2 regions of the Vreelandella arctica genome follow, and region 1 is predicted to be linked to the other one. Evidence: predicted binding sites of a transcription regulator. Region 1 holds the regulator's gene; the other holds the start of a gene.

What was found. The regulator LexA, encoded in region 1, represses DNA repair genes until DNA is damaged. The targets are predictions, from matches to a motif close to TACTGTNTANNTANACAGTA.
Region 2: V8L70_RS10950 (LexA family protein) is a predicted target of LexA. The motif match lies at 2,706-2,725, and genes of this name have one in related genera.

Annotation. Positions count from the first base shown of each region.
Region 1 covers NZ_JBANSN010000032.1:5,019-9,439, forward strand. The annotation lists gene purU (formyltetrahydrofolate deformylase) at 8-862, shown strand; gene V8L70_RS19235 (energy-coupling factor ABC transporter permease) at 887-1,558, shown strand; gene lexA (transcriptional repressor LexA) at 1,568-2,248, opposite strand; gene V8L70_RS19245 (TetR/AcrR family transcriptional regulator) at 2,518-3,195, shown strand; gene V8L70_RS19250 (L,D-transpeptidase) at 3,173-3,709, shown strand; gene nagZ (beta-N-acetylhexosaminidase) at 3,774-4,421, shown strand, end outside.
Region 2 covers NZ_JBANSN010000010.1:3,943-8,363, forward strand. The annotation lists gene V8L70_RS10940 (sodium ion-translocating decarboxylase subunit beta) at 1-1,322, shown strand, start outside; gene V8L70_RS10945 (IMPACT family protein) at 1,627-2,253, opposite strand; gene V8L70_RS10950 (LexA family protein) at 2,253-2,657, opposite strand; gene ccmA (cytochrome c biogenesis heme-transporting ATPase CcmA) at 2,855-3,502, shown strand; gene ccmB (heme exporter protein CcmB) at 3,589-4,302, shown strand; gene V8L70_RS10965 (heme ABC transporter permease) at 4,317-4,421, shown strand, end outside.

The DNA.
Region 1 (4,421 bases):
CGCTCACATGTCCCATTATTATCGTTTAGTTGTGTCCTGCCCTGATCGGGTAGGTATTGTGGCCCGAGTATCGAGCTTTATTGCTAAGCAAGGGGGGTCTATCACTGAAGCCAGCCAGCACTCTGATTTAGAAACGGGCTGTTTTTTTATGCGTTACGAAATCTTGGCGGATTCAGTGGGGATGTCGGTAGAAGCGCTACGTGCAGCGTTCGAGCCGGTGGCAATCGAATTCGATATGCAGTGGTCATTGGTGGATACACAGCAGCGCCGCCGGGTGGTATTGATGGTCTCTAGAGAGTCACACTGCTTGGTAGATTTGCTTTATCGCTGGCAGGCGGGTGAGTTGGATTGCGATATTGTTGGCGTCATTTCCAACCATGACGATATGCGTTCATTGACCGAATGGTACGGCATTCCTTATCACTATGTGCCAGTCGACCCCGATAACAAGCAAGTGTCATTTGCCAAGGTGCAAGCAGAAATCGATAGTGCACGTGCTGATTGCGTCGTGCTGGCGCGTTATATGCAAATTCTGCCGCCTGACCTGTGCGCACGCTATGCAGGGCGGGTGATTAATATTCATCACAGTTTTTTACCCTCTTTCGCTGGGGCTAAGCCCTACCACCAGGCATATCAGCGCGGAGTGAAGCTGATTGGCGCCACCTGCCACTATGTTACCGAGGAACTCGACGCGGGCCCGATTATCGAACAGGATATTCATCGCGTTAGCCACTGCCATACCCCAACCGATCTAGTCCGCTTTGGGCGTGATGTTGAAAAAGCCGTTCTCGCACGCGGTTTACGCTGGCATCTTGAGGATCGGGTTTTAGTGCATGGCAACAAGACCGTGGTGTTTAGCTAACGCTCGATAATGTGAGAAGCCGCTATGTCGTTCGCACAAAGTGTACTGGCGCCCTGGGCGCTGATATTCACCTCGCTACTCTCGTTAGGCGTAGTGGTGTGGGCTCTTTGGCGGCGGCCCTGGCAAGTGCTACTGGAAGACACTGCTCTTCAGCACCGTTGGTTAGGCGCAACGCTGGCAGTGGCGCTGATGTGGCAGCTACGCGCTCAGGCGGTCGACTGGCTAACGCTGCATCTCGTCTTTACGGTATTGATGACACTCGTGTTTAAAGCGCCATTAGCGCTGATCAGCAATATACTCATTAATGTGGCAATGGTAATTATCGGCCGCAATGAGTGGACGCTACTGGGGGCGAATGTACTGGTAACGGGCATTGTTCCGGCTGCCATTATTGGCACAGTGTGGCGGCTGGTAGATCGCCGCCTGCCGGATAACCTGATGGTGTTTCTATTTGCCTGCGGATTTTTTGGGGCGGCGTTGGCAACATTAGGGGCAGGGCTGGCTGCCGTGCTGCTGATCATCGTGGCAGGTACAGACCCTAACGCTATCTATCTTGCCCAGGAGTATGCTCGCTTCTTACCTCTACTAATGCCTTCAGAGGCGTTTATTACCGGGATGCTGCTGAGTATTCTGCTGGTCTATCATCCTAATTGGGTGGCCACCTTTAATGACCACCGCTATATCGACATGCAGTAGCGACGGTGGTTAGCCCAGTGCCTGGCCATTACCGCCACGAATAACGCCAACGCCGACACCTTCGATATCGAGTGACTGTGAACGCAGGTCGATTTCAATGGGCGCAAAGTCTGCATTTTCCGCAAATAGCGTTACTTGGTGGCCCTGGCGTTTGAAGCGCTTAACGGTTACTTCATCATCCAGGCGCGCAACGACAATCTGGCCATCGCGCACCCGCTCGGTACGGTGAACTGCCAATAAATCACCTTCTAAAATACCAATATCCTTCATCGAAAGGCCCCGCACACGCAGCAGATAATCGGCTTTAGGAGTGAAGTACTCGGCTGGCAGAGGGCAGTAACGGTCAATATGCTCAGCCGCTAGGATAGGGCTCCCGGCGGCTACTTCGCCAATCACAGGCAGCCCAGCAGGCGAGGCTTCAATATTGGCAGCTGGCAACGCACTTGCGGTGCTGTCTACTAACTCCTGGGGCTCTTGATTGGGTAGGCGAATACCGCGTGAAGTATTGCGAATAATGCGAATAGCGCCTTTACGCTCGAGCGCGCGCAGGTGCTCTTCCGCGGCGTTAGGTGAGCGGAACCCCAGTGCTTTCGCAATTTCAGCACGGGTCGGAGGGTAGCCAAATTCGCCCATGGTCTTAACAATAAAATCAAATACGTGCTGTTGGCGAGCGGTTAGCGGACGCGACATACCAGACTCCAAAAATAGTGAATAGACAGTAACAAATTAAAAGTCGACTTAATCGATAAGTGGTTAAGTATACAGTATGTTCCTCTGTCCAGTACATGTCTTGTCAACCCCCTCTCTAGAAAGGCCCCCGAATTTTTCCTAATCGTTTTAAACTAAGCTTCTACTCATATAGACAGCCATATTTCATCAGAAAATCAAGCGTTGAGCCCACCAGCGATATGGCATAGTATTTTGCTATGTTTTAAACACTCGTTTCCCCGGAGAGCGGCATGGCTCAATCTGATACGGTAACTCGAATACTCGACACCGCTGAAGTGCTGTTTGCTGAGCGAGGTTTTGCTGAAACATCGCTGCGCAACATCACTAGCAAAGCGCGCGTCAATTTAGCGGCGGTGAATTACCATTTTGGTTCCAAAAAAGCCTTAATTCAGGCCGTGTTTTCACGCTATCTGGACCCGTTCACCCAGCGTTTTCATACTGCGCTTGATGAACTTGAAGCCCAGCATGCAGGGCGCGTTATTCCGTTGGAAACGCTACTCGAAACCATGGCGACCACCGTGCTGGCAGTGCCTGCTGAGCGCAACAGTTTAAAGGTGTTTATGCGCTTGCTGGGCCTTGCCTATAGCCAAGCGCAGGGGCATCTTAGGCGTCATATTCAGCAAGAGTATGGTGATGTGTTTACCCGTTTCACCGAGTTAGTGCGTCAAGCCACGCCCGACTTGCCTGACGCGGAACGCTTTTGGCGGCTACACTTTATGCTTGGTACGGTGATTTTTACGCTTTCAGGCCTTGATGCACTGCGCGATATCGCTGAAAAGGATTATCAAGAGCAGGTCACCGTGCGGGATTTGGTTAGGCGGTTGCGCCCAGTAGTGGTGGCTGCCATGAATGCACCGTTGCCCCCAGCACTTGAAGAAGGAAAATATGCGAACGCCCAAGCTCGCTGAGCTTCCCCCTGTAGAGGACATCTGGTTGGAAATCGATACCACACAGCAGCAGCTACGCTGTTGGCGAGGGCCGAAGGTGCTGCATGAGTGTGAGATATCGTCTGGCCTCGCGGGCGTTGGTGAGCACAACGGCAGTGGCAAAACACCCCATGGTTGGCACTATATAAGAGCCGCGATCGGCAACGGGATGCCTGATAATGCGGTATTTCGGGGTCGTCGCTGGACGGGGGAGGCATTTTCTCCTGCGCTAGCTGAAGCATATCCGAAGCGGGATTGGATTTTGACCCGCATCCTGTGGCTATGCGGACTAGAAAAAGGCGTGAACCGTGGTGGTCAGGTCGATTCACAGCGTCGCTATATTTATCTTCATGGTACGCCCCCTGATCAGCCCATGGGCGTTGCTGCATCCCACGGCTGTATTCGTTTACGCAATAGTGATTTGCTCTATATCTTTTCGTTAGCGTTACCAGGTACCCCCGTTTGGTTGCACGGCGGTCGTCAGTCGTTTGACTAATCTGTTTTGACACCGCTAGACGATCGTCTAGAATCACCGCCTCTTTTTTAATGGACCTATCACGATGACTCAACCGTTAGGCCCGGTCATGCTCGACCTTGAAGGCCCGAAATTAACGGCCGCAGAAAAGCGCTTGCTGCTAGAACCGGTGGTAGGGGGCGTTATTCTGTTTGCCCGCAATGTCCAGAACGGCTACCAAGTACGCCAGCTCTGCAGCGATATTCGACGTGTGCGTGCGGACTTATTGCTTGCCGTTGATCAAGAGGGTGGCCGCGTTCAGCGTATTAAAGAAGGGATGACGCGTCTTCCTGCCATGGCTCGCATTGGTGAGTGTTATAGCGCCAACCCCGATGATGGTCTTGCGCTCGCAAAAGATGCTGGCTGGCTATTGGGCATGGAAATGGCCGCCTGCGGTTTGGATCTTAGCTTTGCTCCGGTACTGGATGTCGAAAGCGGCATCTCAAGTGTTATTGGAGACCGAAGTTTTAGCCGCGATCCCCAGCATGTGGCGCAGCTCGGCAGCGCCTTTATTCAAGGGCTCCATGAGGCTGGTATGGCCGCTGTCGGGAAGCACTTCCCCGGTCACGGCGGAGTTGCGGCAGACTCTCACGTTGCGCTGCCGGTGGATGACCGCCCGCTAGAAGTGATTAAACAACGTGACCTGGTGCCCTTTGCCCATTTGGCCGCGCCGTTAGACGGTGTAATGCCTGCG
Region 2 (4,421 bases), on a different contig from region 1:
TGGATAAATTAGTGACGTTATGGGAAGGCTCGGGGCTATATAACCTTGAGCTCGGTCAAGCGGCGATGATCATGGTGGGTCTTCTGCTGCTTTACCTTGCCATTTATAAGAAGTTTGAGCCGTTGCTACTGGTGCCGATTGGTTTTGGCGGCATTCTGGCCAATATCCCTGAAGCCGGGCTAGCCATTTCTGCGCTCGACCAGGCGATTGAGGTGGCCAAGCCGGCGGTGCTACAGCAAATGGCAGCAGCGCTGGGTGCGTCCCTTGACCCACTGGCGAACTTAGACGCATGGCGGGAGTCGCTGAAGATGATCGCCCATGATGGCGTCGCACCCGACCAGCTGCGTGCTGCGCGAGACATCGCCGTGGGTGTTGGCTACAGCGACGGCATGCTTTATAACTTCTATAAAGTCGCAATCGGCTCGGGTATCGCCCCGCTGATTATCTTTATGGGCGTTGGGGCAATGACTGACTTTGGCCCGCTGCTGGCGAACCCGCGCACGCTGTTTTTAGGTGCCGCCGCTCAGTTTGGTATTTTTGCTACGCTGTTTGGCGCCGTGGCGCTGACCTCGATGGGCGTCATGGACTTCTCTCTCAATCAGGCGGCCGCGATTGGTATTATCGGCGGTGCGGATGGCCCGACCTCCATCTACGTCTCCAGCGTACTGGCGCCTGAATTACTGGGGGCGATTGCCGTGGCCGCTTACGCCTACATGGCGTTGGTGCCGCTGATTCAGCCGCCGATCATGCGTCTGCTGACGACCGATAAAGAGCGGCAAATCAAGATGACCCAGCTGCGCCCGGTCTCCAAGCTGGAAAAAGTGGTCTTCCCACTGATGCTGTTGATTCTGGTCGCACTGTTTCTGCCCGATGCCGCCCCGCTACTCGGTATGTTCTGCTTCGGTAACTTGATGCGCGAGTGCGGTGTGGTCGAGCGTTTATCGGATACTGCGCAGAATTCCCTGATCAATATTGTGACCATTATTCTGGGGCTGTCCGTCGGCTCCAAGTTAATGGCCGATAGCTTCCTGACGTTTGAAACGTTAGGCATTCTCGGGCTGGGGATTGTCGCCTTCGGGATCGGCACGGCCGCGGGGGTGTTAATGGCCAAGCTGATGAACATGGTCAGTAAAATGCCCATCAACCCGCTGATTGGTGCTGCCGGTGTTTCTGCGGTGCCGATGGCTGCCCGGGTGGCCAACAAGGTGGGGCTGGAGTCGAACCCGCATAACTTCCTGTTGATGCACGCCATGGGACCCAATGTGGCAGGTGTTATTGGGTCGGCGGTTGCGGCCGGGGTGATGATTAAATACCTTGGTTAACTAGTCCTCTGTCATCGCGAGCGAAGCGCGGCGATCTCGGTTTGTGTGCCACCGCAGGACGAGATTGCCGCGTCGCAAGCTCCTCGCAATGACATAGGGGGTGTTCATTGCGAACACAGTGAAGCAATTGTGGATTGGTTTTCAGTGTAGGCTTGAGATTGCTTCGTCGTAGGCTCCTCGCAATGACCGGTGGGTGTCATTGCGAACGAAGTGAAGCAATCTGGGGTTAGTGCTCAAGATAGGATGAGATTGCCGCGTCGCAAGCTCCTCGCAATGACATAGGGGGCCTTTTCGCTCTGCTGCGTCATGCCATTGGTGCAGAGAGAACCTCAATAGCGCTCTTCAAGCGGTTTTCTAGCGGGGAAAGGTCAAGTGGGTTGTCCCGTGGCCAACCAATGGTCAAGCGAACACCGTCGCCATCGTAATCCGCTTGCTCAATGGGGATAGCCTGCTCTTCGCACCAGGCGCGGGCAATCGCTTCATTGGCAAAGCCGAGCCGCAAGGTATAAAGATCGCGCTCGACCACTTCCCGGGTAGGTAGCGTCTCCAAAGCATGACTAACCGCCTGAGCGTAAGCGCGGGCCAAGCCGCCGGTACCTAACTTCGTCCCGCCAAAATAGCGGATCACCACGCAACCAATTTGACCTAATTGGCTGCCCTGCAGAACTTGATACATTGGGCGACCCGCGGTGCCGCCAGGTTCGCCATCATCAGAGAAGCCAATCAAATTTTGCTCGCCGGGTGGGCCAGCAATATAGGCCGTGCAGTGATGGCTCGCATTGGGATGCTCGGCTTTAGCCGCCGCCAGCATGCGGGTGAATGCATCAATGTCTGAGGCGTGGCAGGTCCAGGTAATAAAGTGACTTTTTTCGACTTCGATGTCAGTGGTCTGCCAAGACGAAAGGGGGAGTTCCGGCACCCGGTAACGCATTAATGCTCCGTGATAGTAGCCTTATTTTGCAGGCCAGTTTTTGGATGAGATTCAACACCCATCACCATGCCGAGCACCTGAATATCACGGTTATGCAAAAATAGCGCTGGCTGCAACGTATCCTCAGGCCATAGCTCTACGCCAAAGCGGCTGATCGAGAGCTGCTTCAAGACGATTTTTTGCTGGTTGATTTCGGCAACGGCGGTTTCTGTTTGGGCATCATGCTGATAACGCCGAATAATAATGACATCGCCATCGAACAAGTTGCAATCACGCATTGCGTTACCACGCACTTTAAGCGCATAGGTATTGCGACGAGTAATGCTAGGCGTCGGCGCATAGGTACGCGGGACCGAGTGTAAGTGGTTAGGCTTAACGGTAGGTGCTGCCATCGATATGGTCATTGAGAAATCTCCATTGCATGTTCTTTCATACAGTGGTTTTCAGTATAGACCTGTTTTTGCATACAGTGCTAGCAGTAATTGGTCTTACGCCATATTGATTGAGGTCATGCTGCGACCCAGCGCCGCATAGAGTGAGTGGCGAGAAACGGGCTTTCCGTGTAGAGTTCGACGCGAAATCAATGTGCCTGGAGAGACTCTTGAGCCTGTGTCTACAAGCCCGACAGCTGTCCTGCGAACGTGATGATCGCTCACTGTTTAAGGGGCTGGATCTCGATATTCGCAGCGGTGAAATCGTGCGAATTGAAGGGCCTAATGGCAGTGGTAAAACTAGCCTGCTTAAAATTCTCTCCGGGCAACTGAGCGACTATGAAGGCGAGCTGTTCTGGAATGGCGCTGCAATGCAGAGTGTCCGTGAACATTTTCTCGCTAATTTGCTCTATTTAGGACATGCCCCAGGCATCAAGTCTGGGCTATCCCCCTTAGAAAATTTAGCGTGGTATCAGGCGCTGAGTGGCGAGAGCAGTGGAGGACAGGGCAGCGGGGCACAAGAGGGCGAGGAGCAGCGCCTGGATGCCCTTGAACAGGTTGGCCTGGCAGGCTTTGAAGACGTGCCCGCCGCTCAACTCTCGGCAGGCCAGCAGCGCCGTGTGGCGCTGGCGCGATTGACGCTGACACCCCGCGCGCTGTGGGTGCTAGACGAGCCCTTCACCGCCATTGATCGCCACGGTGTTGCAGCCCTTGAAAGGCAACTGATTAGGCATGCTCAAGCGGGCGGCTGCGTGCTAGTAACGACACACCACGAGTTAGCCGCGTCATCGCTGTTAAGACGCATAGCGCTGGGGTAGAGGAGACCGGATTGCAGGAAACAGGGTTGCAGAAAACAGGCTTGCACAGCTCTTCAGATAGCTCTCTAAACGGATCAGACTCCGTCATGGATGCCCCTTCAGTGCCACTGCTTGAGCATCAGGGCGGGCTGATGATCGCGGTGAAGGCCACGTTGGTGCGTGATTTGACGCTGCTGCTGAGACGTCGCGGTGAAGTGCTCAATCCGCTGGTGTTTTTTGCTCTGGTGATCACCCTGTTTCCGATCGCTATTTCACCCGACCCTGAGCTGTTGGCGACGATTGCGCCGGGGTTGCTATGGGTGGCGGCACTGTTAGCCGCGCTGCTGTCACTAGATAGCCTGTTTCGCAGTGACTACGACGACGGCAGCCTTGAACAGCTGTTACTCGCTCCGCAGCCGCTGGCTGCATTAAGCGTGGCGAAAGTGGCCGTGCATTGGCTGCTGACCGGGCTGCCGTTGGCACTGATGGCGCCACTGCTGGGCATTATGCTCGCACTGCCTGCGGGTAGTTACGCGGTGTTGGCGCTATCGCTGGCGCTGGGCACGGCGAGCTTGAGCCTGATTGGTGCCATTGGGGCGGCGTTAACCGTCGGCTTGGCGCGGGGCGGCGTACTGCTCTCGCTGCTAGTGCTGCCGCTGTATATTCCGGTACTCATTTTTGGCGCAGGTGCCGTCCAGGCGGCTATTTTGGGCGACGGTGTCTCTGCGCACTTGGCTATCTTAGGCGCGCTGCTGGCCGCTTCACTTATGTTAGCGCCGTGGGCGATTGCCGCATCGCTGCGTATCAGTATTAACGGTTAAGGACAGGACACGCTATGTGGGCCTTTATACACAAACTGGGATCACCCAAGTGGTTCTATGGCATTAGCGCCAAATTACAGCCCTGGTTTTGGGCCGCAGCGGTGCTGTTATTGGTCACT